3 regions of the Streptomyces sp. NPDC060028 genome follow, and region 3 is predicted to be linked to each of the others. Evidence: riboswitches for the same ligand, from Rfam matches in the RefSeq annotation. Region 3 holds a riboswitch; each other region holds the start of a gene.
What was found. Region 3 has a riboswitch for thiamine pyrophosphate ahead of ACFWBF_RS00630 (thiamine ABC transporter substrate binding subunit). Riboswitches for the same ligand answer to the same signal wherever they lie in the genome.
Positions count from the first base shown of each region.

Region 1: linked by a shared signal. The riboswitch ahead of thiC (phosphomethylpyrimidine synthase ThiC) and the one ahead of ACFWBF_RS00630 (thiamine ABC transporter substrate binding subunit) in region 3 are both predicted to bind thiamine pyrophosphate.
Region 2: linked by a shared signal. The riboswitch ahead of thiO (glycine oxidase ThiO) and the one ahead of ACFWBF_RS00630 (thiamine ABC transporter substrate binding subunit) in region 3 are both predicted to bind thiamine pyrophosphate.

Region 1 is NZ_JBHWVJ010000122.1:12,899-18,325, reverse strand. Features, by position in the region: gene thiC (phosphomethylpyrimidine synthase ThiC) at 1-1,727, opposite strand, end outside; TPP riboswitch at 1,722-1,865, opposite strand; gene ACFWBF_RS34800 (YibE/F family protein) at 1,905-3,320, shown strand; gene ACFWBF_RS34795 (SsgA family sporulation/cell division regulator) at 3,453-3,902, opposite strand; gene ACFWBF_RS34790 (IclR family transcriptional regulator) at 3,999-4,745, opposite strand; gene ACFWBF_RS34785 (DUF5326 family protein) at 5,026-5,253, opposite strand; gene ACFWBF_RS34780 (cupin domain-containing protein) at 5,398-5,427, opposite strand, start outside.
Region 2 is NZ_JBHWVJ010000097.1:3,674-15,107, forward strand. Features, by position in the region: gene pknB (Stk1 family PASTA domain-containing Ser/Thr kinase) at 1-1,394, opposite strand, end outside; gene ACFWBF_RS32205 (thiazole synthase) at 1,493-2,287, opposite strand; gene thiS (sulfur carrier protein ThiS) at 2,293-2,505, opposite strand; gene thiO (glycine oxidase ThiO) at 2,502-3,683, opposite strand; TPP riboswitch at 3,681-3,793, opposite strand; gene ACFWBF_RS32220 (NAD(P)/FAD-dependent oxidoreductase) at 3,883-5,103, shown strand; gene ACFWBF_RS32225 (Rv2175c family DNA-binding protein) at 5,248-5,613, shown strand; gene thiE (thiamine phosphate synthase) at 5,721-6,371, shown strand; gene metF (methylenetetrahydrofolate reductase [NAD(P)H]) at 6,441-7,355, shown strand; gene ACFWBF_RS32240 (hypothetical protein) at 7,407-8,339, shown strand; gene ACFWBF_RS32245 (phytoene desaturase family protein) at 8,333-9,757, opposite strand; gene ACFWBF_RS32250 (DUF4126 domain-containing protein) at 9,790-10,416, opposite strand; gene ACFWBF_RS32255 (DUF3040 domain-containing protein) at 10,500-10,901, opposite strand; gene ACFWBF_RS32260 (methyltransferase) at 11,163-11,434, opposite strand, start outside.
Region 3 is NZ_JBHWVJ010000001.1:125,948-137,381, reverse strand. Features, by position in the region: gene dprA (DNA-processing protein DprA) at 1-680, shown strand, start outside; gene whiG (RNA polymerase sigma factor WhiG) at 890-1,726, shown strand; gene ACFWBF_RS00670 (TetR/AcrR family transcriptional regulator) at 1,789-2,346, shown strand; gene ACFWBF_RS00665 (M23 family metallopeptidase) at 2,457-2,918, opposite strand; gene rpsB (30S ribosomal protein S2) at 3,168-4,097, shown strand; gene tsf (translation elongation factor Ts) at 4,233-5,069, shown strand; gene pyrH (UMP kinase) at 5,232-6,011, shown strand; gene frr (ribosome recycling factor) at 6,097-6,654, shown strand; gene ACFWBF_RS00640 (phosphatidate cytidylyltransferase) at 6,654-7,730, shown strand; gene rlmN (23S rRNA (adenine(2503)-C(2))-methyltransferase RlmN) at 7,824-8,936, shown strand; TPP riboswitch at 9,003-9,112, shown strand; gene ACFWBF_RS00630 (thiamine ABC transporter substrate binding subunit) at 9,194-10,291, shown strand; gene ACFWBF_RS00625 (ABC transporter permease) at 10,351-11,434, shown strand, end outside.

The sequences.
Region 1 (5,427 bases), on a different contig from region 3:
GCCATGCCCGCCTGGATCTCCTCGGCCTTCAGGTCTCCGCCGTGCTCACGACGGATGTCCTGGGAAATCTTCATCGAGCAGAACTTCGGCCCGCACATGGAGCAGAAGTGCGCGGTCTTGGCCGGCTCGGCCGGGAGCGTCTCGTCGTGGAACGCGCGGGCCGTGTCCGGGTCGAGGGCCAGGTTGAACTGGTCCTCCCAGCGGAACTCGAACCGCGCGTCCGACAGCGCGTCGTCCCACTCCTGGGCGCCCGGGTGGCCCTTGGCCAGGTCTGCGGCGTGCGCGGCGATCTTGTACGTGATGACGCCGGTCTTCACGTCGTCGCGGTTCGGCAGGCCCAGGTGCTCCTTGGGCGTGACGTAGCAGAGCATCGCGGTGCCCCACCAGGCGATCATCGCGGCGCCGATGCCCGAGGTGATGTGGTCGTAGGCGGGCGCGACGTCCGTGGTCAGCGGGCCGAGCGTGTAGAACGGCGCCTCCTCGCAGATCTCCTGCTGGAGGTCGATGTTCTCCTTGATCTTGTGCATCGGGACGTGGCCCGGGCCCTCGATCATCGTCTGCACGTTGTGGCGCTTGGCGATCGTGTTGAGCTCGCCCAGCGTCTTCAGCTCGGCGAACTGCGCGGCGTCGTTGGCGTCCGCGATGGAGCCGGGGCGCAGGCCGTCACCGAGCGAGTACGTGACGTCGTACGCCGCGAGGATCTCGCAGAGCTCCTCGAAGTTCGTGTAGAGGAAGTTCTCCTTGTGGTGCGCCAGGCACCACGCGGCCATGATCGAGCCGCCGCGCGAGACGATCCCGGTCTTGCGGCGGGCCGTCAGCGGCACGTACGGGAGCAGCACGCCGGCGTGGACCGTCATGTAGTCGACGCCCTGCTCGGCCTGCTCGATGACCGTGTCCTTGTAGATCTCCCAGGTCAGGTCCTCGGCCCGGCCGTCGACCTTCTCCAGCGCCTGGTAGAGCGGCACGGTGCCGATCGGCACGGGCGAGTTGCGCAGCACCCACTCGCGGGTGGTGTGGATGTTGCGGCCGGTCGAGAGGTCCATGACCGTGTCGGCGCCCCACTTGGTCGCCCACGTCATCTTGTCGACCTCCTCCTCGATCGAGGAGGTGACCGCGGAGTTGCCGATGTTGGCGTTGACCTTCACCAGGAAGCGCTTGCCGATGATCATCGGCTCGATCTCCGGGTGGTTCACGTTCGCGGGAAGCACCGCGCGGCCTGCGGCGATCTCCTCGCGGACGACCTCGGGGGAGACGTTCTCGCGGATGGCGACGTACTCCATCTCCGGGGTGATCTCGCCCCGGCGGGCGTACGCGAGCTGCGTGACGGCGGCGCCGCCACGGCCCCGGCGGGGCTGGCGCGGGCGGCCCGGGAAGACCGCGTCGAGGTTCTTGAGGCCACCGCGGGGCGAGGTGTGCTTGATGCCGTCGTCCTCGGGGCGCACGGGGCGGCCCGCGTACTCCTCGGTGTCGCCGCGGCCGATGATCCAGTTCTCGCGCAGGGGCGCCAGGCCCCGGCGGACGTCGGTCTCGATCTGCGGATCGGTGTACGGCCCGGACGTGTCGTAGAGCGTGACGTCCTTGCCGTTGGTGAGGTGGACCTGGCGGACCGGCACCCGGATGTCCGGGCGGGAGCCCGCCAGGTATCCCTTGTGCCAGCCGGGCTGGCGCTCGGTCTGGCCGTCGGCGTCCTGGCTGACGGCAGGCGTGCGTGCGTCCTGAATGGTCATGAGACCTGATCTCCCTACGCCGGCATTACCCGGTAACAGGTTCGGCGGTCGACGCAGCCTCTTCCCGTACGCATTTCCCGCGCGTACGGTGATCAGCGCCCTCTCAGCCCGGTGCTCCGAGCTCCCGCGTTGTGCAAAGGTGCCCCCACGCTAGCGTCATGTGTGGCGTGCTGAACAGTGGGCCCCCTCATCTGTTGCGATGATCTGCTGGTGACGTCCTTGCCTCAGACCCCCACCGAGCCCACTGACCCCACGGCTCATCCAGGTCACGCCGACCATGCGCATGCGGGCCCCGGGCACGCGCACGGACATTCCCACGGCCACGGCCCGGCGGCCCCGGTCTCGAAGCACCTGCGCAAGGTCATCGCGGCCGTGCTGATCCCCTTCACCGCCGCCGTCTTCATCGGCATGGTGGTGCTCTGGCCGGGCGGCGCCCCCGCCCACGAGCGCTCCGGCGTGGGCTTCGACCGCCAGACCCAGCAGGGCAAGGTCGTCTCGCTGGCGCAGGTCGACTGCAAATCGGTCAACGCCTCGCAGGTACCGCCCACCGGCGACACCTCCACGCCCGAGGGGCGCGAGGCGCAGGCCGCGCAGACCGGCGAGTGCAAGAAGGCCACCGTCGAGGTCGCCACCGGACCGGACGAGGGCCGCACTTTCGTGGAGATCGTCCAGCCGGGCGCGCCACGGCAGTTGAAGGACGGTCAGGAAGTGGTGGTCGCGTACGCGCCGGACGCCCCCCGGGACCTCCAGTACTCCGTGATCGACGTGAACCGCAAGCTCCCGATGGCGCTGTTGGCCGGCATCTTCGCCGTGGCCGTCGTCCTGGTCGGCCGGATGCGCGGGCTGTTCGCACTCATCGCGCTCGTCGTCAGCTTCGCCGTGCTGACCCTCTTCATCCTCCCGGCGATCCTGCAGGGCTCGAACCCGCTGGTCGTCGCGGTCGTCGGGGCCAGCGCCATCATGCTGATCGCGCTCTACATGTGCCACGGGCTCACGGCGCGTACGTCGGTCGCCGTCCTGGGCACGCTCGTCTCGCTGTTGCTGATCGGCCTGCTGGGTTCGCTGTTCATCGACTGGGCGTTCCTCAGCGGCAACACCGACGACAACACCGGGCTGATCCACGGGCTCTACCCGAGCATCGACATGAGCGGTTTGCTGCTCGCGGGAGTGATCATCGGATCGCTGGGCGTGCTCGATGACGTGACGGTCACCCAGACCTCGGCGGTCTGGGAACTCCACCAGGCCGACCCGGCGATGGGCCCCCGTGGTTTGTACCGGGCGGCCATCCGGATCGGGCGGGACCACATCGCCTCGGTGGTCAACACCCTGGTTCTGGCCTACGCGGGTGCCGCGCTGCCGCTGCTGCTGCTCTTCTCGATCGCGAACAGCAGCATGGGTTCCGTGGCCAACAGCGAGTTGGTTGCCGAGGAGATCGTACGAACGCTCGTGGGCTCGATCGGACTGGTGGCCTCGGTACCGGTGACAACGGCGCTGGCCGCACTGGTGGTTTCTGCCGACCGACCGGGATCCCCGGGTGGCGCGGCGACTTCGGGGCCGGCCCGCGGCGGCCGGGGCCGGCGTCGCAAGCGCTGAATGAGGTGGTTCCCGCTGCGTGGACCGGCGGCACGGCTGGTCAGGCCGTACGCACCGCCTGTCATGCGGGAGCGGCAAGTCGGTGCGTTCAGCGCGTCGGCACGCTGAGCCGGTGTGGGGTGCGTCCGGCGGTCAGCCCGCGTTCTGCTCGTTCTGCCGGGACGCGGCCAGGATCTTGCCGAGCTCCTCGTCCAGGTTCTCCTCGAAGTCGCCCAGGTTTCGTTCCTGACCGAGCGGAACCAGTCGATCGGTACGGTCGAGGAACGCGACGAGCGGCGCCGCGCTGGCACGGAACAGTGCCCGGTCGGCCCCGACCTGGAGCCGAATGTGGACGTCCGACAGCTCATCCGGATCGGTGGGGGCGATGTGCACATCGCCGTCACCGCACGGCTTGTTGATGCCGTCCAGCAGTAGTTCCCGTCCGAACGCCCATGTCACGGGCGCATCTCCGGGCAAGTGGAAGGTCAGGCGGATTGCGTAGGGGTCACGAGCGTCGTACCGGAGCTCCACCGGGATCCGGAACGAGAGCTCCTCGGAAACGAGGAAGCTCATCATGACCTCTGCCTGTACCGACTCGCGCATGCGTACCCCGCTGTTGTGGAAGTGGCCAGGAATGATCCCCCAGGGCCCTCTTGACAAGAGTGGTGGAAGCGCCAGCAGATCACAAGGAGTGAGTTTTCAGATACTGATAGAGAACGAGAGGGTGCTCAACAGCGCGCCTACTTCACTCCGTAGCCGATCGACCGCATAGAGCAATCGGTCTTCTTGGTGCAGGGGAAGGGAAATCGCCATGGTTGCGGCGATATCGCCGGCGGTGATCGGAATTGCCGCACACACCGTGCCCAACGCATACTCCTGACGCTCCGTAACCGGCTGCATCCGGCCCATCGCTCCGATGCGCTCCTCCAGGGTCCGCATATCGGCCACTGTGTACGGGGTGACCGCCTCGACGGGGTGCCGGTCGAAGTGGTCCTTGCGCGTCTTCTCGTCGAGCTGACCCAGCAGGCACTGCCCGACGGCGTGCGCGTGACCGGTCGCACGGAAATCAGCCGACTCTTCGCAGGCCGGGTGTGCCGGGGTGTCCGATACGCCCACGACCTCGATCTCACCCTCGCGGTAGACCGCGAAGTAGACGGGCGCCCCGACCGCGTCGCGGAAGTGCGCGAGGGAGTCGAGGATCATGCCGCGACGTTTCTGCTGGAGCCCGCCACCGGCCAGCCGCCCCGCAGCGTCGCCCAGGACGAACACACCGCTCTCCCGGCGCAGGTAACCCTCGTGGGTCAGGGTGCGCAACAGGTGGTACGCGGTGGGAAGCGGGAGCCCGGCCTCGCGCGCCAGTTGCTTCGCAGGAGCTCCCTCGCTGTGGGAACCCGCCGCTTCGAGCAGCCTCAGCGCCCTTTGCACCGAACCGATCAGAGTCGGCACACCGGCATTGTGAACGGGAGACAAAGCTCACCCCCAGGCGTGGCGGCAGGCCGTGGGGGCCCGCCCTGCGGGGGCCGCCCCCGCGCGTGCCGTGGCTCCTGGGGGTCATGCTCGGTGAATTGCTGTACATCACCGCAGGTCAGGGCGGCGTTACCGGCTTTCGGTACCCAGGTGGCGGCACAGATTGCCACTCTATCCGCCGATTCCCGCAGTGTGAGCGGTTTGGCGTGTCACGTTCCCTCACCTGGGTTAATCCGATCACCGGCCGGCTTGCGCCGTTCTACCACTCGCCGGAAGAGGACTTCGAGCTCCTGCCGCTGAACTTCTTCACGAGGAAGACCAGACCGCCGACCAGGGCGGCGAAGAGCAGCACCTTGAAGACGATTCCGATCAGCGCGGCCAGCACGCTGGTGATCACACCGCCGAAGACGAAGAGCACCAGCAGCGGAACGGCGACCCACTTAACCCACCAAGGCATGCCTGCGAACGTCTCTCGGATGCCGTCCATGTCCTCAACCTCTTCCTCGTCTGTGACTTCCTGCTTTCGATGCTAGGAGGCCACGGACGCCGGCGGAGGGCCGCGAGCCCCCGGAGTCCCCTGATCCGCCCCCTAGGGGGATCGGGGGCCCGACCCTCACCCGGGCGCCGTCGCTCATGCCTCCGGCGGGGAGAAGACCACCAT
Region 2 (11,434 bases), on a different contig from region 3:
GCCAGCCCGGCCGCCGTCAGCTCGGCCCTGGCCGCCTCCAGCGGCTTGCCCTTGAGATCGGGCACCGAGATGACCTGGGGACCGCGGGAGACGGTGAGCACCACCGCGCCGTTGCCGCGGATGCGCTTGCCGCCCGGGGGATCGGTGTTCATCACCGTCCCGCGGTCGAAGGCGTCGCTGAACTTCCGGTCGACCCGTTTGACGCCCAGGCCCGAGGCGGACAGCTGGGCCTTGGCCTGCTCCTCGGTCTTGCCGAGCAGATTGGGGACCTTGGTGAACTGACCGGCACTGACGTACCAGACGCCCGTGCCGAGACCGAGGGCGAGCAGGACGCCCGCAATGACGAGCAGCGTGCCGCGGCGGGGGCGGCGCTGCCCGCGCGAGGCCGGGGCCAGCGGCAGGTCCTGGGCCGGCGGCACCGCCAGCCGGGACGTGTGGTGCACGGGCTGGTGCCGGTCCCCCACCGCGCGGGGGATCACGCTGGTGCGGTCCTCGGTGGCCGTCCGCTCCTCGGCCCGCGCCTGCGGCGGTACGGCGTCCAGCTCGGCGTCGCTGAGCTGGACGCGGGCGTCCATGGCCAGGCCGAGGAGGGCGGCGGCGTCGTACGGGCGCAGCTCGGGCTTGCGGGCGGTCGCGGTCGAGACGAGCTGATCGAGGGCGACGGGCAGCCCGGGGACGGCGGCCGACGGGGGCGGGACGTCCTCGTTGAGGTGCTGGAAGAGCACCTGGGCGGGGGAGCCGCCGGTGTGCGGCTTGGTGCCCGTCAGCATCTCGTACAGCACGACACCGCAGGCGTAGACGTCCACGCGGGTGTCGGTGACGCCGTTCTCGATCTGCTCGGGGGCGAGGTAGGAGACGGTGCCGAGGACGGAGCCCGTGGTGTGGGTGACGGAGTCCACGGACCGGACCAGCCCGAAGTCGGCCACCTTGACCCGGCCGTCGTCGCCGATCAGGACGTTCTCGGGCTTCATGTCCCGGTGCACGAACCCGGCCCGGTGCGCGGCGCCGAGCGCGGCGAGGACGGGCTCGAGGATGTCGAGCGCGGCGCGCGGCTGGAGCGCGCCGCGCTCGCGGAGCACGTCGCGCAGGGTGCAGCCGGAGACGTACTCCATGGCGAGGTACGTGTACGGGCCGTCCGTGCCCTGGTCGAAGACGGCCACCACGTTGGGGTGGGCGAGGCGGGCGACGGACTTGGCCTCCCGGATGAACCGGTCGACGAAGGCGGCGTCGGCGGCGAGGGCCGGATGCATGACCTTCAGCGCGAGGACGCGGTCCAGGCGGGTGTCGACGGCCCGGTAGACCGTGGCCATGCCGCCGGCCGCGATGCGGGCGTCGATGCGGTAGCGGCCGTCGAGCACGCGCCCGACGAGGGGGTCATCCAGGGTCGTATCCACCCGGCCGATTCTACGAGCGCGTCGCACCGCCTCGGTCCGGGCGGTCCGGCTTGCAGCTCAGCTGTGACGTCCGGGCCCCGCCGCGGGCCCCGCCGGGGTCAGAACGCCGGGCGCTCCGGGTCGAGGGCGGCGCGGCCCTCCGTCGGGGACGAGGCGGCCGCGAAACGGCGCTGGGGAATGCGGCCCGCGCGGTGCGCCAGCCGCCCCGCCGAGACGGCGTCCCGCATGGCCGCCGCCATCAGCACGGGGACCTGGGCCCGGGTGACGGCCGAGGCCAGCATGACCCCCGCACACCCCAGCTCCATCGCCAGGGCGGCGTCCGACGCCGTCCCGGCCCCGGCGTCCAGGATCACCGGAACACCGGCCCGCTCCACGATCAGCTCGAAGTTGTGCGGATTGCGGATCCCCATCCCCGAGCCGATGGGAGACCCGAGCGGCATGATCGCCGCGCAGCCCACGTCCTCCAGCTTGCGGGCGAGGACCGGGTCGTCGTTCGTGTACGGCAGCACCGTGAAGCCCTCGTCGACCAGGATCTCCGCCGCGTCCAGCAGCTCGACCCCGTCCGGCAGGAGCGTCCGCTCGTCCGCGACGACCTCCAGTTTGACCCAGTCCGTACCCAGCGCTTCCCGCGCCAGCCGAGCCGTCAGCACGGCCTCGCCCGCCGTGAAACAGCCCGCGGTGTTCGGCAGGACCGCGATGTCCAGCTTCGCGAGGACGGAGAGGACGGATCCCTGGACCGTGGGGTCCAGGCGGCGCATCGCCACCGTGGTCAGCTCCGTACCGGAGGCGATCAGTGCCCGTTCCAGGACGTCCAGGCTCGGGGCCCCGCCCGTACCCATGATCAGGCGGGAGGAGAAGGTGCGGCCGCCCAGCAGGAAAGCGTCGTCAGCCATGCCGCTCAACCCCCCTGGACCGCGGTGAGGATCTCGACCCGGTCGCCGTCGCCCACCGGTGTGGCGGGCCACTGCCCGCGCGGCACCACGGTCTCGTTGAGCGCGGCCGCGACCCCGGACGGGGCGGTGGTCAGGGCGGCGACCACCGTGTCGAGCGTGGTCCCGGCGGCGACCTGGCGCGCCTCGCCGTTGACCGAGACGGAGACGGAGATGGTCATGCGTACGACTCCTGGGGCGTGAGGGCGAAACGGCGCGGGGTGAAGGGGCGCGCGATCTCCGGCAGTTCGCCGGTGGTCAGCAGCTCCGCCATGACGTCCCCGGTGAGCGGGGTCAGCAGCACCCCGTTGCGGTAGTGCCCGGTGGCCAGGTGCAGGCCCGGCAGTTCGGTCGGACCGAGCAGCGGCGCGTTGTCGGGCGAGCCCGGCCGCAGCCCCGCCCGGGTCTCGGTGAGCGGGAGTTCGGTGATGCCGGGCACCAGCTCGTGGGCGTCGCGCAGGAGCTCGTAGACCCCGCCGGCGGTGACGGTGGTGTCCCAGCCGAGTTCCTCGCTGGTGGCGCCGATGACCAGCTCGCCGTTCTCGCGCGGGACCAGGTAGACGTGGCTGCCCCGCACGACGGCGCGTACGGTCCGCGACAGGAACGGCGCATGGGCGGCCGGCACGGTCAGGCGCAGCACCTGGCCCTTGACCGGCCGTACGGGAGCCACCACCTGCGGCGGTACGCCCGCGAGCCGGCCGCTGAGCGACCCCGCGGCCAGCACCACCTGGTCGGCGAGCAGCTCCGTACCGTCGTCGAGCCGCGCCCCGCGGGCCCGGTCGGCGGCGGTGAGCAGTCGCTCCGCGGCCGCCCGGTGGATGCTCACGCCGGCCCGCTCGCAGGCGGCCAGCAGCGCCGCCGCCAGCCGGCGCGGGTCCACCTGGTGGTCCCCGTCCACGCGCAGTCCGCCGCGGACACCGGGGGCCAGCATCGGCTCCAGGCGGCGGCACTCGCGCCCGGTCAGCCACTGCGACTCCAGCCCGCAGCGGCGCTGCAGTGCGTGCAGCTCGCGCAGGTGGAGGCGGTCGTCCGCGTCGAGCGCCACGGCGAGGGTCCCGCAGGCCCGGTAGCCGATGTCCAGCCCGCCGCTCGCGTCGGCGAGTTCGGCGGCGAACTGCGGATAGCGGGCGGCCGAGGCGAGGTTCAGCCCGAGCAGGGTCTCCTCGCCGTAGTGGAGCTCGGTGACGGCGGCGAGCATGCCCGCCGCGACCTGGGCGGCGCCGCCGCCGGGCGCCGGATCGGCGAGCGCGGTGCGCAGACCCGTACCGGCCGCCCGCCAGGCCGTGACGAGGCCGATGATCCCGCCCCCGATGACGAGGACGTCGTATCCCGGTTCCGGGCTTCTTCGAGATGAGTGCATGGGCGTCCAGCCCCTCCCTTCGCCGGCATGACCCGGATCAGGTTCGTACGGTCGGAGGCCGGCCAGCCTCCCTCTCAGCCCGGTGCGCCCGGACTCCCGCGATAGGTACGGTGGCCAGACTAACCCCGCCGCCGACGGCCGGGTAAGGCTGCCTCCCTGACCCGGCCCGATCGGCGAGACACCCCCTAATGTGGGCGGCGTGAGCGACCAGACGGAAGAGACTGACAGCGGCGTCGTCATAGTGGGCGCCGGAATGGCGGGGGTGCAGACGGCGGTTGCCCTGCGCGAACAGGGCTTCACCGGCCCCGTCACCCTGCTGGGCGCCGAGCCCCACCAGCCCTACGACCGGCCCCCGCTCTCCAAGGCGGTGCTGCTCGGCAAGGCCGAGGACTCGGCGTTCGACATCGACTTCGAGGCGCTCGGCATCGAGCTGCGGCTGGGGACGACGGTCACCGGGCTGCGGGCCGCCGAGCGCCTGCTCGACACCGAGAGGGGCCCGGTCCCGTACGGGGTGCTCGTGCTGGCGACCGGCGCCGAACCGGTGACCCTGCCCGGCACGGAGGGCGTCCCCGGGGTGCACCTGCTGCGCACCCTGGACGACGCGGCCCGGCTGAAGCCCGTACTGGCCTCGGCGCCGGCGATCGTCGTCGTCGGGGCGGGCTGGATCGGCGCCGAGTTCGCCACGGCCGCGCGCGAGGCGGGCTGCGCCGTGACCGTGGTGGAGGCGGCCGACCGGGTCCTCGCGGGAGCGCTGCCGGCCGAGGTCGCGGCCCCGATGGCGCACTGGTACGCGCAGGCCGGGGCCGAACTGGTCACCGGCGCGAAGGTGGCCTCCGTGGAGTCCGGCCGGGTGCTGCTCGCGGACGGCCGGGAGCTGGCGGCCGGCGCGGTGGTCGTGGGCATCGGCGCCCGGCCGGCGACGGCGTGGCTGGCGGGGTCGGGCATCGAGCGGGGCGCGGACGGCTCGGTGACGGCGGACGCCCACCTGCGGACCTCCCTGCCCGGGGTGTACGCGGTCGGCGACTGCGCGTCCTTCCCGTCGGGGCGGTACGGGGCCCGGCTGCTCGTGCATCACTGGGACAACGCGCTGCAGGGCCCCCGGGTCGTCGCGGCGAACATCCTGGCCGGGGAGCCCGTACGGGTCTACGACCCGGTGCCGTATTTCTGGTCGGAGCAGTTCGGGCGGTTCGTGCAGTACGCCGGCCACCACGCCGGGGCCGACGCGATGCTGTGGCGCGGCGATCCGGCGGAGCCGGCGTGGTCGGTGTGCTGGGTACGGGAGGGCGCGCTGGTGGCGGTGCTGGCGGTGGGCCGCCCGCGCGACCTGGCCCAGGGCCGCAAGCTGATCGAATCGGCGACCCCGGTCGACCCGGCCAAGGTCGCCGACCCCGCCGTCCCCCTCAAGTCGGCGACCGCGTAGTCACCCGGAAGGAGCCGCGAGGGGCCGTGAGTGGGCCGGGAGAGGGCCGTGAGAGGGCCGGGACAGGGCCGGGAGAGAGCCGGGGGAACCCGGACGGGGCGGCTCGGGTACCGGGGGCGAGTCCGAGATGGCAGGCTTGTGCCCGTGACCGAGATTGACGCAAAGATCGACGCCCTTGTCCCCGCCTGGCTCTACCTCCCCGACATCGCGGAGATGCTCGACATCGAAGTGACCCGGGTCCGCCAGATGGTCAAGGAAGGTCAGCTGCTCGCCGTGCGCCGCGGCGAGAACCGCTCCCTGCAGGTACCCGCTCCCTTCATCGACGGCGACAAGGTCGTCAAGGGCCTGGTCGGCCTGCTGACCGTGCTCCGCGACGACGGCTTCTCCGACGCGGAGATCCTGGAGTGGATGTTCACCGCGGACCCGACCCTGCCCGGCACCCCCGCCCAGGCGCTGAGCGAGAATCGCGGCACGGAGGTGAAGCGCCGCGCTCAGGCGCTCGCCCTCTGAGCGCTCCGAGCGCTCCGAGCTGAGACACGATCCAACCGCGGTGTACGGGCCGGGCGGCTGCGCCGTCCGCCCGTACACCGCGTACCGCTTACCACCCGGGGGTACCCATGTCCGCGAACGCCCAGCTGTCCGACGCGCGGCTCTATCTGTGCACGGACGCCCGCAAGCGGCAGGGCGACCTCCCCGAGTTCCTCGACGCGGTCCTCGCCGGCGGCGTGGACATCGTCCAGCTCCGCGACAAGGGCATGGAGGCCGGCGAGGAGCTGGAGCACCTCCAGGTCTTCGCGGACGCGGCCCGCCGGCACGGCAGGCTGCTCGCGGTCAACGACCGCGCCGACGTCGCGCACGCCATCGACTCCGACGTACTGCACCTCGGTCAGGGCGACATCCCCGTCCCCGCCGCCCGCGCCGTCCTCGGCCCGGCCGTGCTGATCGGCCGGTCCTGCCACGCGCAGTCCGAGGTCGATGCCGCCGTCGCCGAGCCGGGCGTGGACTACTTCTGCACCGGCCCCTGCTGGCCGACCCCCACCAAGCCCGGACGGCACGCCCCCGGCCTCGACCTCGTCCGGTACACCGCCTCGCTGGCGCAGGACCGGCCCTGGTTCGCCATCGGCGGGATCGACGGTACGAATCTGGACGAGGTCCTCGACGCCGGCGCCACCCGTGTCGTCGTCGTCCGCGCCCTCACCGAGGCCTCCGACCCGGGCGCGGCCGCGGCCGACCTCGCCAAGCGGGTCCGCGCCCGCGTCAGTGGCTGAGTGTCCAAAAACGTGTCCAAGGGATGGACCGGGCTTCGGTGTCCGCCAGGCCGCGTCTAACCTGCCCGTATGGCCCTTGGCACCTCCTCCACCTGGTCGGATCGCGCACACACGGTCCGCGACCTCCTCGCGTCCGGGCGCTCCTACTCCTTCGAGTTCTGGGCCCCCAAGACGGAGAAGGGCGAGCGCAACCTCTGGAACGCGCTGCGCCGGGTCGAGGCGGTGTCCCCGAGCTTCGTCTCCGTCACGTACGGAGCCGGCGGCTCCACCCGCGGCGGCACCGTCCGGGCGACCGAGCAGATCGCCTCCGACACCACCCTGACCCCGGTCGCGCACCTCACCGCCGTGGACCACTCGGTCGCCGAGCTGCGCAATGTGATCGGCCAGTTCGCCGACGCAGGCATCCGGAACATGCTCGTCGTGCGCGGAGACCCGCCGGGCGACCCGATGGGCGAGTGGGTGGCGCACCCCGAGGGTGTCCACTACGCCGCCGACCTGGTGCGCCTGGTCAAGGAGTCGGGTGACTTCTGCGTCGGCGTCGCGGCCTTCCCCGAGATGCACCCGCGCTCCGACGACTGGGACACGGACATCCGGCACTTCGTGGACAAGTGCCGTGCGGGCGCCGACTATGCGATCACCCAGATGTTCTTCGATCCGCAGAATTATCTGCGGCTGCGCGACAGCGCCGAAAAGGCGGGCTGCGAAACCCCGATCATCCCCGAGGTCATGCCTGTTGTGGCCATCAAGCAGCTCGACCGGCTGCCACAACTCAGCAACGCAGTCTTCCCCGCAGACGTGAAAGAACGCATGCTCGCCGTCAAGGACGATCCGGCCGCTGTACGCTCCATTGGCATCGAGTTCGCCACGGAGTTCTGCGCGCGGCTGCTGTCCGAGGGTGTCCCGGGGCTGCACTTCATCACGCTGAACAATTCCACGGCGACTCTCGAGATCTACGAGAATCTGGGTCTGCACCAGCGGGCCTGATCGGCCGGCCCCCGTTTCCTGGGCGGTCCGCCGTACCGAGAGGGGCCATGCATGGGAATGACGGTCCTCTACATCGCGTTCGGTTTCGTCGCGTTGTGGCTGCTTGCCGAGGTCCTGATGCAGTACAAGGCCCGGCTGCGCTGGCGCCTGCTCGCCTTCGCCGGCTTCCTCGGCGTCGTCGCGGGCGTGGTGCTGCCGTCCGTGCTCGTCATCGCGGCCGGCGCGGCCGCGTTCGCCATGGGCCAGATCCTGGTGACGCTCTCCTTCCGCAAGGGCTTCGAGGCCGGCTGGGCGCTGCGCCGCGGCGGTGTGCCCGTCGCGGCGCCGCCGACCCGGCGGCGCCGGGCCGCGGGCGGTCCGCGTCCGCAGCCCGCGCTGCGGGTCACCGCGCTCGAGTACGGGTCCGAGGACGCGCCCCAGGACGGATCCGCGGCCGAGCAGCAGGCCACCGGCGCCCCCGACGCATCGAACCCCTCGGACGACGCCCCGTCCGCCGGGGGCCGGGAGTTCTACAGCCCGCAGCCGCTGCCCGAGGACACCGGGTCGTACGGGATCCAGAGCTTCGCCCCGGCCGCCGACACGGCGGCCTTCGCCTCGCCGTTCACCACGGCCGAGCAGGACTCCCACCAGTACGCCGCGTACCACGACCCCCAGGGCCAGGGCGGGTACGACTACAGCGCCGGCTACCAGGCGGGCGGCGAACAGCAGGTCTACGCCGCCTACTCGGACCCGTACATCGGCACCGGCGGCGGCGTCGCCCCGCAGCAGCCGTACGACTACGCCCCCTACGCCGAGTACACCCCCGACCCGTACGCGGCCGCGCAGCAACAGCAGTACTCCATGGACACCCCGCCCGGCGGGGTCTGGGTCCCGCAGCAGCGGTCCACCGACGAGTACGGCCGGCCCTACCCCGAGCAGGAGCCGGGCCGGCAGCCGCAGCAGGGGTACCCGTACACCGGCGAGTACGAGCAGTACCGCTACTGAGAACCGCGGAACTCCGCGCCCTCCACGATGAGCCCGGACACCAGGGCCCCCGTCATCCCGGCGTGCGCCAGCCCGCCACCGGGGTGCGCCCAGCCGCCCGCGAGGTACAGGCCGGGCAGGGCCGTGGAGTTGGCGGGGTAGAGGCCACGGCCGCCGGCCCCCGCGAGAGCCGGCGGGGGGACCGACCCGCCGAGGGCGCCCGTGGCCGCCTCGACGTCGGCGGGGGTGCGCACCTCGTGCCACAGCAGCCGCTCCCGCAGGCCCGGTACGGCCCGCTCGGCGAGGACCAGCAGCTCCCCGGCCCCGGGGGCGCCGGCCGCCGGCACGGGGGCGCAGACGGCGCTCACGGTGACCGCCTCGTGGTCCGCGTCGGGCCGGGTCGCCGGGTCGTCGGGGCGCAGCACGGTGACCAGCGGCCCGGGGGAGTGCACCAGCGTCCGGTGCACGGCGTCCGCGGGGCGGGCGCCGCGCAGGGCGAGGAACAGGGTGACGCGGCTTGCCGTGCCGGCCCCGCGGGCCGGGACGCCGCCGGGCGCCGACTCCACCCCCAGCTGCCGGGGGTCCACGCCGCACACGACGAAGTCGGCCTCCGCCTCGGTGCCGTCGGCCAGCCGCAGTCCGGCCGCCCGGCCGCCGCGCGCGAGAACTTCCCGTACGTCCCCCTCCGCGCCGAAGACGAAGGCGACCTTCCGTTCCAGGCACCGCTCGTACACGGCGGTGGCCAGCGCCCGCAGCCCGCCGCGCACGTACCAGCTGCCGAAGGTCTGCTCCATGTACGGGAGCACGGCCGCCGCGGCCGGCGCGGTCGCCGGATCGACCCCGTACGCGCGGACGCGGCCGGTCAGCAGCTCCCCGAGACCGTCCCCGCCCAGCTCGCGCCCGGCCACCTCGGCCAGCGTGGGCGGCCGCCTGCGCAGCAGACCGCTCCCCCGCACCGCGGGGTACGGGTCGCGGCCCAGCACCTGCCAGTCGGGGCGCAGCGGCTCCTCCAGCAGGGGGCGGCGGGTGGCGTCCCAGGCGTCCCTGGCGCGGCCCAGCACCGCGCTCCAGCGCTCCCCGGCGCCGGGCCCGAAAGCCTGGTCGAGGACGGCGGCGGCCGCGCCGCGCGAGGCGTTGGGGAGGGTGACCTCGCGGCCGTCGGCGAGGACGTGCCGGACGGCCGGATCCACCTGGACCAGCTCGGCGCAGTCCTCCAGGGGCCGCTTGCCGGTCTTGACGAACAGGTCGCGGTAGACGGCGGGCAGGTGCAGCAGTCCGGGGCCGGTGTCGAAGGCGAAGCCGTCGCGCTCGAAGCGGCCGACCGCGCCCCCGTACGTCGTTCCGCGCTCGTACACCGTCACCCGGTGCCCCGCCACGGCCAGCCGGGCCGCCGTCGCCATCGCGCCCATGCCGGCGCCGATCACCGCAATTCGTGCCATGCGGCTGAGCCTATCGAGCGCTGACGGGCAGCTCAGCGGGGCGGTGCCGCGGCGGCCGCCCGCGCCTCGGCGGACAGCCGTTTCTCCTCGCGGCGCTGGGCACGCCGGCGCAGGAAGCGGCGGATCCTGCTCCACAGGTAGATCAGCAGCGCCAGACCGATGGCCAGCAGCACGGCAGCGATGATCGCGGCGGCCTGCGGGTTGAACATCGCGAAGGTGACGATCCCGGCCACCCCGAGGTCCTCGGCGGTGCTCATCGCGATGTTGGTGAAGGGCTCGGGCGAGGTGTTGATCGCCATCCGGGTGCCGGCCTTGACGAAATGGCTGGCCAGGGCGGTGGAGCCGCCGACGGCTCCGGCGGCGATGTCGGAGAGCGAGCCGCTCTGCCCGGCCAGCAGTGCGCCGACCACCGCGCCGGCCACCGGGCGGATCACGGTGTGGACGCCGTCCCAGAGCGAGTCCACGTACGGGATCTTGTCGGCCACCGCCTCGCAGAGGAACAGCACGCCCGCGACGATCAGCACGTCGGTGCGTTGCAGCGATGCCGGGACCTCGTCGGTCACACCGGTCGCGCCGAAGATGCCGAGCAGCAGGACCACGGCGTAGGCGTTGATCCCGCTGGCCCAGCCGCTGGTGAAGACCAGGGGGAGCACACTCACCGGCTCATCATGACGGAAAGGTGAGGGGATGACCGCCATACGGCGGCCATCCCCTCACCTGTGTTCCGTGTTCCGAGCGGGGTCTACTGCCCCTGTTCGTCGCGGCGGCGCTGCCACCGCTCCTCGATGCGGGTCATCATCGACCGACGCTGCCGGTTCTGGCCGTGGGCCGAACCGCCTGCACTGCCGGAGGCGGGCTGCTCACCGGGCTTGGGTGCCTTGCGCCAACCGGTGACCACGAGAACGGTGCAGCCCAGCATGACGAGGAAACCCACCACGCTGATCCAGAGCACGTTCGGCACGATCACACCGGTCATGAGGAGCGCGATACCCACCACAATGCCCGCGACTGCCTGGTAGACCCGTCGCCGGGTGTACGTACGCAGTCCGCTTCCCTCAAGCGCTGTCGCGAACTTGGGATCTTCGGCGTACAGCGCTCGCTCCATCTGCTCGAGCATGCGCTGCTCGTGCTCCGAGAGCGGCACGGGAGTCCTCCTCATCCGTCGGTCGCGGGGGGTAGCGACCAGGGGTCCCCTTCAGGATAGGCGGGGAATCGCCCCCGTGATACCCGCCCTCTACGCCACTTTCATCAATCGCTGCGCGAAACCGTACCGCCGTGCGAGCGGCCACTGGGGCGTTATTCCCCAATGATCCGTCCGGCATGCCGGTCACTGCCCCCGATCATACGGGGCCGGGCGGCGGTTCGGAGGGTGTGTGGCCGACCCCGTGCCGGGAAGCTCCGCAGATCAGGCGGGCTTCTCGCCCAGGACGTGCAGCTGCGTGGCGACCGCGTGGAAGGCGGGCAGCTCGGCGGCGGCCTCTTCCAGGCGGAGCAGGGCCTCGACCGCGCCCGGCTCGGTGTCCACCAGGACCCCGGGGACCAGGTCGGCGAAGATCCGTACGCCGTGCACCGCGCCGACCTCCAGGCCCGCTCCGCCGACCAGCTCGCCGAGCTGTTCGGCGGTGAAGCGGCGGCCCGCCGGGTCGCCGGAGCCCCAGCGGCCCGCCGGGTCGGTGA
Region 3 (11,434 bases):
CCGCCCACCGCGGGGCCATCGCCTCCGGCGGAGCCACGGCCGCGGTGCTGGCCTGCGGGGTGGACGTGGCGTACCCCCGCGGACACTCCGGGCTGCTCGCCAGGATCGCCGCGCAGGGGCTGGTCATCGGGGAACTGCCGCCCGGCAGCCACCCCACGCCCAGCCGGTTCGTCCTGCGCAACCGCGTCATCGCCGCCCTCACCCGGGGCACGGTCGTGGTGGAGGCGGCCCACCGCAGCGGATCCCTGGTCACCGCCCGCCGGGCCCGGGAGCTCGGGCGGCTGACCATGGGCGTCCCGGGACCCGCCACCAGCGGGCTCTCCGCCGGGGTGCACGAGCTGTTGCGCGGCGAGGCGGCGCTCGTCACCGACGCCGCCGAGGTCATCGAGCTGGTCGGCACCATCGGCGAGCTGGCACCGGCGCGCCGCGGCCCGGTCCTCGCCCGCGACCTCCTGGACCGGGACACCGCCCGGGTGCTGGAAGCACTTCCGGCCGGCCGGCTGGCGAACCTGGAGGAGGTGGCCCTCGCCGCGGGCAGCGGCACCGATGAAGTCATCGGCAGACTGTACGAACTTCACTCTCTGGGGTTCGTCGAACGGCTGGGCGACGGCTGGCAGTTGACCCGACAATCACCTGGAGGAGGCATACAAACCGGTGGCGCCCGGCGAGGCGGTCATTGACCTGGGGCGTTCCGGTGAAAGAGTGACGCCGATGAGAGACACGGCCTTCCCGGTGACACCCGCCGGGACCGTGCGCCAGGCGCCGGTCCCGGGTCGCCCGCGCGAGTCGGGGCGCCCATGCAGCCCTGCGCGATCCCGTACTCTTCGCGCACCGCGACACTTCCGTCACGCTACGCTCCCAACGAATCCGGCTCCGGCAAAGGCGAAGCATGCCCCAGCACACCTCAGGGTCTGACCGCGCTGCGGTGCCCCCCGCTGCCCGCGGCAGCGTGCGGTCCACCGCGCCCTCGTCCCTGGAGGTGCTGTGGCGCTCGTACAAGGACTCGGGTGACGAGCGGCTGCGGGAGCAGCTGATCCTGCACTACTCGCCGCTGGTGAAGTACGTGGCGGGCCGGGTCAGCGTCGGTCTGCCGCCCAATGTCGAGCAGGCCGATTTCGTCTCCTCCGGGGTATTCGGGCTGATCGACGCGATCGAGAAGTTCGACATCGAGCGGTCCATCAAGTTCGAGACGTACGCGATCACCCGCATCCGGGGCGCGATGATCGACGAGCTGCGGGCGCTGGACTGGATCCCGCGCTCGGTCCGGCAGAAGGCACGGGCCGTGGAGCGGGCCTACGCCACGCTGGAGGCCCAGCTGCGCCGCACCCCGACCGAGAGCGAGGTCGCCGGCGAGATGGGGATCGGCGTGGAGGAACTCCACACGGTCTTCAGTCAGTTGTCGCTGGCCAACGTCGTCGCCCTGGAGGAGCTGCTGCACGCAGGCGGGGAGGGCGGCGACCGCCTCTCGCTGATGGACACCCTGGAGGACACCGCCGCGGACAACCCGGTGGCGGTGGCTGAGGACCGCGAGCTGCGCCGGCTGCTGGCCCGGGCGATCAACACCCTGCCCGAGCGGGAGAAGACGGTGGTGACCCTCTACTACTACGAGGGCCTCACCCTGGCCGAGATCGGCAACGTGCTGGGTGTCACCGAGAGCCGCGTCAGCCAGATCCACACCAAGTCCGTGCTGCAACTGCGGGCGAAGCTGGCAGATGTCGGGCGCTGACGCCCATTGACCTTGCGGCACCTCCGTAGAGTGGACGCGTGCCCAGGATTCGAGCGGCCTCCGTGGCCGAGCACCGGTCGATGCAGCGCGGCGCCCTGTTGGACGCCGCGCGTTCCCTGCTGTCCGAAGGCGGGACGGAAGCGCTGACCTTCCCCGCCCTCGCGGAGCGGACCGGGCTCGCCCGGTCCTCCGTGTACGAGTACTTCCGGTCCCGCGCCGCCGTCGTCGAAGAGCTGTGCGCGGTGGACTTTCCCGTGTGGGCGGCCGAGATCGAGGCGGCGATGTCCGGGGCGGGGTCGCCGGAGGCGAAGATCGAGGCGTACGTGCGCAGTCAGCTGGGGCTGGTGGGGGACCGGCGGCACCGGGCGGTGGTGGCGATCTCCGCCAGCGAGCTGGACGCCGGGGCGCGCGAGAAGATCCGTGCGGCCCACGGCGGGCTCGTCGCGATGATCGTCGAGGCCTTGAGTTCCCTGGGGCAGGCCGAGCCGAAGCTGGCCGCGATGCTGCTCCAGGGCGTGGTCGACGCCGCCGTTCGGCGGATCGAGCTCGGGGCGGCCGAGGATCCTGTCGTGGTCACGGAGGCCGCCGTCAGCATGGCGCTGCGGGGCGTCCGGGGCTGAGGCCCCCGGGGCTCCGGCTCCGCCCCGGACCCCGCGCCTCAAACGCCGGCGGGGCTGAAAGTGCTGGCGGAGCTGGATCGTCCGGCGGCTGGGCGGGTGGTCGGGCGGTCTCAGAGTGGGCCGGGGACCGGCAGCAGGCGTGGGGTCGGGCGGGGGGCGAGGGCCAGCGGGTTGAGGTAGGTCTCGCCCGCGAGGAGGCCCCAGTGGAGGCAGGGGGCCGGGCAGTGGGAGCCCGCCGTCAGGACCGCCACCACCTGGCCCGCCGCGACCTGCTCGCCCTCCGCGACCAGCGGGCGGACCGGCTCGTACGTCGTGCGCAGGCCGTTCGGGAGAGTGAGCGAGAGCACCCCGCGGCCCGCGACCCGGCCCGCGTAGTGGACGCGGCCCGCGGCGACCGCGCGCAGCTCCGCGCCCACCGGCGCGGACAGGTCCACCCCGCGGTGCCCGGCCGCGTACGGACCCGGCGGCGGATCCCACCAGCGGGCCACCGACAGGGGCGGGGGCAGCGGGCGGACCCCGGGCGCGACGGCCTGGAGCAGGGTCAGGAACAGGCTGAGCAGCAGTGTCGTCATACCGCCCAGGGTCCCGCCCGGGCCCGGCCGGCGCCGGGGCCTGTGGACAGTCCGGCGGGTGTGGACAACGGCGTCACCCGGCATGCCACCGGGTCCCGTACACTTCTTGTGGCGATCCGGGTCACCGGGTCGACTTCGCACGCCCCAGCACCAGCCCGAAAAGGCCTGGTGACAGCGTCTCTCGGTCCCTCAGCGGGGCAGGGCGCGGCGGGGCGTCAGGAACCAAACCGAGAAACCAAGGAGATGGCCATGGCCGTCGTAACGATGCGGGAGCTGCTGGAAAGCGGCGTCCACTTCGGTCACCAGACCCGCCGTTGGAACCCGAAGATGAAGCGCTTCATCTTTACGGAGCGCAACGGCATCTACATCATCGACCTGCTCCAGTCGCTGTCGTACATCGACCGCGCCTACGAGTTCGTGAAGGAGACCGTCGCCCACGGCGGTTCCATCATGTTCGTCGGTACCAAGAAGCAGGCCCAGGAGGCCATCGCCGAGCAGGCGACGCGCGTTGGTATGCCGTACGTCAACCAGCGCTGGCTGGGTGGCATGCTCACCAACTTCTCCACCGTCTACAAGCGCCTTCAGCGTCTGAAGGAGCTTGAGGCGATCGACTTCGAGGACGTCGCCGCCTCGGGTCTCACCAAGAAGGAGCTCCTGGTCCTCTCCCGCGAGAAGATCAAGCTGGAGAAGACCCTCGGTGGTATCCGCGAGATGTCGAAGGTCCCCAGCGCCGTCTGGATCGTCGACACCAAGAAGGAGCACATCGCCGTCGGTGAGGCGCGCAAGCTCCACATCCCGGTCGTCGCGATCCTCGACACCAACTGCGACCCCGACGAGGTCGACTACAAGATCCCGGGCAACGACGACGCGATCCGCTCCGTCACCCTGCTCACCCGCGTGATCGCCGACGCCGTCGCCGAGGGCCTCATCGCCCGCTCCGGCGCTGCGACCGGCGACTCGAAGCCGGGCGAGAAGGCCGCCGCCGAGCCGCTCGCCGAGTGGGAGCGCGACCTGCTCGAGGGCGACAAGAAGGCTGACGACGCCGAGGCCGCCCCGGCCGAGGCCGCTGCCGAGGTCGAGGCTGAGGCTCCGGCCGCCGCCGAGGCCGAGGTCGAGGCCGAGGCTCCGGCCGCTGCCGAGGTTGTCGAGGCCCCGGCCGCCGACGCCGAGCAGGCCTGACCCACTGAGAGAGCCCGGCGTTCACGCGCCGGGCACTCGCAGCACGGACGATGACGGCGGGGGAGCCGCGCCTTGGGCGCGGCGCCTCCGCCGTTCACCCGTAGATCTACGACTTCGAGAGAGAATCCCAGACTCATGGCGAACTACACCGCCGCTGACGTCAAGAAGCTCCGCGAGCTCACCGGCGCCGGCATGATGGACTGCAAGAACGCGCTCGTGGACTCCGACGGTGACGTCGACAAGGCCATGGAAGCGCTCCGTATCAAGGGTCAGAAGGGCGTCGCCAAGCGCGAGGGCCGTTCTGCCGAGAACGGTGCCGTCGTCTCCCTCATCTCCGACGACAACACCTCCGGTGTCCTCGTCGAGCTGAAGTGCGAGACGGACTTCGTCGCCAAGGGCGAGAAGTTCCTGGCCGTCGCCAACCAGCTCGCCGCCCACGTCGCCGCGACCTCCCCCGCCGACATCGAGACGCTCCTCGCGTCCGAGATCGAGGCCGGCAAGACCGTCCAGGCGTTCGTGGACGAGGCCAACGCCAACCTCGGCGAGAAGATCGTCCTGGACCGCTTCACGCAGTTCACCGGCGGTTACGTCTCGTCGTACATGCACCGCACGATGCCCGACCTGCCGTTCCAGATCGGCGTCCTGGTCGAGCTCGACAAGGAGAACGCCGAGGTCGCCCGCGGCGTCGCGCAGCACATCGCCGCGTTCGCCCCGCAGTGGCTCTCCAAGGAAGACGTTCCGGCCGAGAAGGTCGAGTCCGAGCGTCGCATCGCCGAAGAGGTCACCCGCGCGGAGGGCAAGCCCGAGGCTGCCCTGCCGAAGATCGTCGAGGGTCGCATCAACGGCTTCTTCAAGGACGCCACCCTGCTTGGCCAGCCGTACGCGCTGGACAACAAGAAGTCCGTCCAGAAGGTTCTGGACGAGGCCGGTGTCACCCTGAAGCGCTTCAGCCGCATCAAGGTCGGCATCTGAGTCCGTCCGTACGCGACGGACACCGGACCCCGGTAGGGTCTGAGGCAGTCGTCCGCGCTCGCGCAGGGCGACCGCAGATCTGACGAGGAGGCCATTGCCGTAGAGGGAACCGCAAGGACCCACCGGCAATGGCCTTCTTCGTATGTGCACGAGGAGATCTCCATGAATCAGGGCGTGGACCCCCACACCGCATCCGACGACAAGAGCGACCAGGACAAGAAGGGCCGCCGCTTCATGCTGAAGCTGTCGGGCGAGGCCTTCTCCGGCGGCGGAGGACTCGGTGTCGATCCCGACGTCGTCCACGCCATCGCGCGTGAGATCGCCGCGGTGGTCCGCGACGGCGCGGAGATCGCCATCGTGATCGGCGGCGGCAACTTCTTCCGCGGCGCCGAACTCCAGCAGCGCGGCATGGACCGGGCCCGGTCCGACTACATGGGCATGCTCGGCACCGTCATGAACTGCCTCGCTCTCCAGGACTTCCTGGAGAAGGAGGGCATCGACTCGCGCGTCCAGACGGCCATCACCATGGGCCAGGTCGCGGAGCCGTACATCCCGCTGCGTGCCGTGCGCCACCTGGAGAAGGGCCGCGTCGTGATCTTCGGCGCGGGCATGGGCATGCCCTACTTCTCCACCGACACCACGGCCGCCCAGCGCGCCCTGGAGATCGACGCCGAGGCCCTGCTCATGGGCAAGAACGGCGTCGACGGGGTCTACGACTCCGACCCGAAGAAGAACCCGGAAGCGGTGAAGTTCGACGCGCTGGAGTACGGCGAGGTGCTCTCCCGTGACCTCAAGGTCGCCGACGCCACCGCCATCACCCTGTGCCGCGACAACAGGCTGCCGATCCTGGTCTTCGAACTGCTCGCCGAGGGCAACATCGCCCGCGCCGTCAAGGGTGAGAAGATCGGCACGCTCGTGAGCGACCAGGGCACCCGGGCCTGAGCCCACCGCTGCCGGGCCGCGCCCTGCCGGGCCGAGCCCGTCCCGCCCGCCCGAACCATCCGTATCTGACATGCAGGAGCACGTGGTGACCGAAGAGATCCTCCTCGAGGCCGAGGAGAAGATGGAAAAGGCCGTCGTCGTCGCCAAGGAAGACTTCGCCGCGATTCGCACCGGCCGTGCGCACCCGGCGATGTTCAACAAGATCGTGGCGGAGTACTACGGCGCCATCACGCCCATCAACCAGCTCGCATCGTTCTCGGTGCCCGAGCCGCGCATGGCCATCGTGACCCCGTTCGACAAGAGCGCGCTGCGCAACATCGAGCAGGCCATCCGCGACTCCGACCTGGGCGTCAACCCCAGCAACGACGGCAGCATCATCCGGGTGACCTTCCCCGAGCTGACGCAGGAGCGCCGCAAGGAGTACGTCAAGGTCGCGCGCACCAAGGCCGAGGACTCCAAGGTCTCGATCCGCGCCGTCCGCCGCAAGGCCAAGGACACCCTCGACAAGCTCGTCAAGGACAAGGAGGCCGGCGAGGACGAGGTGCGCCGCGCCGAGAAGGAGCTCGACGACACCACCGCGAGGTACGTCGCGCAGGTGGACGAGCTGCTCAAGCACAAGGAAGCCGAGCTCCTCGAGGTCTGATGAACGACTCTCCCTGGGCCGCGGAGCCGGTCGCGGCGGGTCCCGCATACGATGCGCTGGTGGGCCCGCAGACTCGGCCCATGCCCATCGTGCCCGATGCCGCCGGCCGTGACTTCGACGACCGGGAAGCACGCGATCGGGGGGCCGCCGCTGACGGCGGCCCCCCGTTCCGCGCCGAGATGCCGCCGCAGGAGCCCATGCCCAGCCCCCCGCCTCCGCCTTCGCAGGCACCGCAGGACGCCTCGCCCCCGCCGCCGAAGAAGCGTGCCGGGCGGGATCTGCGTGCCGCCATAGGGGTCGGCGTCGGCCTCGGCGCGGTGATCTTCGCCTCGCTGTTCGTCGTCAAGGCGGTCTTCGTCGGCGTCATCGTCGTCGCGGTCGTCGTGGGCCTGTGGGAGCTGACCTCACGGCTCCAGGAGAAAAAGGGCATCAAGGCGCCGCTGGTCCCGCTCGCGGTCGGCGGCGCGGCGATGGTCATCGCCGGATACGTCCGGGGGCCCGAGGGCGCCTGGGTGGCCATGGCCCTGACCGCGCTGGCGGTGCTGGTCTGGCGGATGACCGAGCCGCCCGAGGACTACCTCAAGGACGTCACGGCGGGCGTCTTCGCGGCGTTCTACGTGCCCTTCCTGGCCACGTTCGTCGCGATGCTGCTCACCGCCGACGACGGTCCGCAGCGGGTGGTCACCTTCCTGGTCCTGACCGTGGTCAGCGATACCGGGGCGTACGCGGTGGGCTGGCGCTTCGGCAAGACCAAGCTCGCCCCGCGCATCAGCCCCGGCAAGACCCGCGAGGGCCTGTTCGGAGCGGTGGCCTTCGCCATGGTCGCGGGCGCGCTGTGCATGGAGTTCATGATCGACGGAGGTGCCTGGTGGCAGGGCCTGCTGCTGGGCCTCGCCGTCGCGGTCAGCGCCACGCTGGGTGACCTCGGCGAGTCGATGATCAAGCGGGACCTGGGCATCAAGGACATGGGCACGCTGCTGCCGGGCCACGGCGGCATCATGGACCGCCTCGACTCGCTCCTGCCGACCGCACCGGTGGTGTGGCTGCTGCTGGCGGCGTTCGTCGGCACCGGCTGACCTGCGGGAAGGCGCCCGTACAGGCCGGGCGGTTACTCTTGAAAGGCGCGCTGCTTCTGCGGCGCGCCTTTCGTCTTACAAGGAGTACCTGCCATGGCCCGCCCCGTTCCGGGAGAGCTCACCTTCGTCGCACCGCGCGGAGCCAAGAAGCCGCCCCGGCACCTCGCCGACCTCACTCCCGAGGAGCGCCGCGAGGCGGTCGCCGCGATCGGTGAGAAGCCGTTCCGGGCCAAGCAGCTCTCTCAGCACTACTTCTCCCGGTACGCGCACGACCCGGCGCAGTGGACCGACATCCCGGCGGGCTCCCGCGAGAAGCTCCAGCAGGAGCTGCTGCCGGACCTGATGTCCGTCCTGCGGCACATCTCGTGCGACGAGGACACCACCCGCAAGACCCTGTGGAAGCTGCACGACGGCACGCTCGTCGAGTCCGTGCTGATGCGCTACCCCGACCGGGTCACCATGTGCATCTCCTCGCAGGCCGGCTGCGGCATGAACTGCCCGTTCTGCGCCACCGGCCAGGCCGGCCTCGACCGCAACCTCTCCACGGCCGAGATCGTGCACCAGATCGTCGACGGCATGCGCGCCCTGCGCGACGGCGAGGTCCCCGGCGGACCGGCCCGGCTGTCGAACATCGTCTTCATGGGCATGGGCGAGCCGCTCGCCAACTACAACCGCGTCGTCGGCGCCATCCGCCGCCTCACCGACCCCGAGCCCGACGGCCTGGGCCTGTCCCAGCGCGGGATCACCGTCTCCACCGTCGGTCTGGTCCCGGCCATGCTGCGGTTCGCCGACGAGGGCTTCAAGTGCCGCCTCGCCGTCTCGCTGCACGCGCCGGACGACGAGCTGCGCGACACGCTGGTCCCCGTGAACACCCGCTGGAACGTCCGCGAGGTGCTCGGCGCGGCCTGGGAGTACGCGGAGAAGTCCGGCCGCCGGATCTCCATCGAGTACGCCCTGATCCGCGACATCAACGACCAGGCCTGGCGGGGCGACCTGCTCGGCAAGCTCCTCAAGGGCAAGCGCGTACACGTCAACCTCATCCCGCTGAACCCGACCCCGGGCTCGAAGTGGACCGCCTCGCGCCCCGAGGACGAGAAGGCCTTCGTGGAGGCCATCGCCCGCCACGGCGTGCCGGTGACCGTACGGGACACCCGTGGCCAGGAGATCGACGGCGCGTGCGGACAGCTCGCCGCCTCCGAGCGATAGATTCCGGGATTCCGGTCAAGAATGCTCGTATTCGGCCACGAGGTACCCTGTGGCCGAACCAATTTCATATTCCGACAGGGGAGCGCCACAGCGCTGAGAGTGCGGTAACCGTCATCCGCAGACCCTCTGAACCTCGCCCCGGTCATTCGGGGTAGGAAGTTCGGTCATCACTCAAGCTGTTGCGCCCTGCCCGGCGGCCGCTCCCAGAGCGCCGGGCAGGGCCGCGTCTTCTCCTGGTCATCCAGGAGGAATCACCAGTGAGCACCACCAAGAAGATCGCGGGCGCCCTGCTCGCGACCGCGCTGGGCGTCACCACGCTCAGCGCCTGCGGCGATGCCGGGGACAAGTCCGCCGGCGGCGCCGGCGAGGCCCCGAAGTCCAAGACCGTCACCCTCGTCTCCCACGACTCCTTCAACGTGACCGAGTCGCTCCTCAAGGAGTTCGAGCAGCAGAGCGGCTACACCGTCAAGGTGCTGAAGTCCGGGGACGCGGGCGCCGCGCTGAACCAGGAGATCCTCACCAAGGGCTCCCCGCGCGGCGACGTCTTCTTCGGGGTCGACAACACCCTCCTCTCGCGCGCCCTCGACAACGGCATCTTCACGCCGTACGAGGCCAAGGGCCTGGGCGAGGTCAAGCCGGAGTACGTGCTCGACAAGGAGCACCGGGTCACCCCGGTCGACTCCGGCGACATCTGCGTCAACTACGACAAGGCGTACTTCGCCGACAAGAAGATCGCCCCGCCGCAGACGCTGGACGACCTGATCAAGCCGGAGTACAAGAACCTGCTGGTCACCGAGAACGCCGCGACCTCCTCGCCCGGCCTCGGCTTCCTCCTCGCCTCCGTCGGCAAGTACGGCGACGAAGGCTGGAAGGACTACTGGAGCAAGCTCAAGGCCAATGGCGTGGAGGTCGTCGACGGCTGGGAGCAGGCCTACAACGAGCGCTTCTCCGGTTCCGCGGGCGGCAAGAAGGCCAAGGGCGACCGCCCGCTGGTCGTCTCGTACGCCTCCAGCCCGCCGGTCGAGGTGCTCTACGGCGAGCCGCAGCCGGCCGAGGCCCCCACGGGCGTGGCCACCGGCACCTGCTTCCGCCAGGTCGAGTTCGCCGGCCTGCTCAAGGGCGCGAAGAACGAGGAGGGCGGCAAGGCCCTGCTGGACTTCCTGATCGGCAAGAAGTTCCAGGAGGACATGCCCCTCCAGATGTTCGTGAACCCGGTCGTCAAGGACGCCAAGCTGCCCGAGCTGTTCACCAAGCACGGTGTCGTGATCGAGCAGCCGCAGACGGTCGCCCCGGACACCATCGCGAAGAACCGTGAGCAGTGGGTCAAGACATGGTCCGCGCTCGTCGTGAAGTAGTACCGGTGAGCAGTGCTCCGAAGGAGAGCGCGCGGTCCACGGCCGTCAGGCTGAGCCTGATGGCCGTGCCGCTCGTCTTCTTCGGACTGTTCTTCGCCTACCCCGTGGCCGCGATCGTCGGCCGCGGGCTGAAGACGGACACGGGCTGGCAGTTCGGCCGGGTCGGCGAGGTGCTGGCCCGGCCGGACATCGCCGACGTGCTCTGGTTCACCACCTGGCAGGCGCTCGCGTCGACCGCGCTCACGCTCCTGATCGCACTCCCCGGCGCGTACGTCTTCGCGCGCTTCGAGTTCCCCGGCAAGCAGCTGCTGCGGGCCGTGGTGACCGTGCCGTTCGTGCTGCCGACCGTGGTGGTCGGCACCGCCTTCCTGGCCCTCGTGGGGCGGGGCGGACTGCTGGACGAGCTGTGGGGGATCCGGCTCGACACCACGGTCTGGGCGATCCTGCTCGCGCACGTCTTCTTCAACTACGCCGTGGTCGTACGGACGGTCGGCGGGCTCTGGGCGCAGCTCGACCCGCGCCAGGAGGAGGCCGCCAGGGTCCTGGGCGCCGGGCGGTTCGCGGCCTGGCGACGGGTGACGCTGCCCGCGCTGGCCCCGGCGGTGGCGGCCGCCTCGCTGATGGTCTTCCTGTTCACCTTCACCTCCTTCGGCGTCGTGCAGATCCTGGGCGGCCCCTCGTACTCCACCCTGGAGGTGGAGGTCTACCGGCAGACGGCGCAGCTCCTGGACCTGCCGACGGCCGCGGTCCTGACGATGGTGCAGTTCGCGGCCATCGGGGCCGTCCTCGCCGTGCACGCCCGGACCGTGCGCAAGCGGGAGACCGCCCTGCGGCTCGTGGACCCGGGGCGCACCGCGCACCGGCCCCGCGGGCTCGCGCAGCGCGGCCTGCTCGGCGCGGTGCTGCTCACGGTGGCGCTGCTGATCGTGCTGCCGCTGGGCGTACTGGTGGAACGATCCTTCGACGCGCCCGGCGGGTACGGGTTCGGCTTCTACCGGGCGCTCCAGGACGTGGGCGCGGGCGGCGGAACCTTCCTGGTGCCGCCGATGGAGGCGATCTGGAACTCCCTGCAATACGCGCTGGCCGCCACCGCCATCGCCCTGGTGATCGGCGGACTCGCGGCCGCGGCGCTGACCCGGCGGG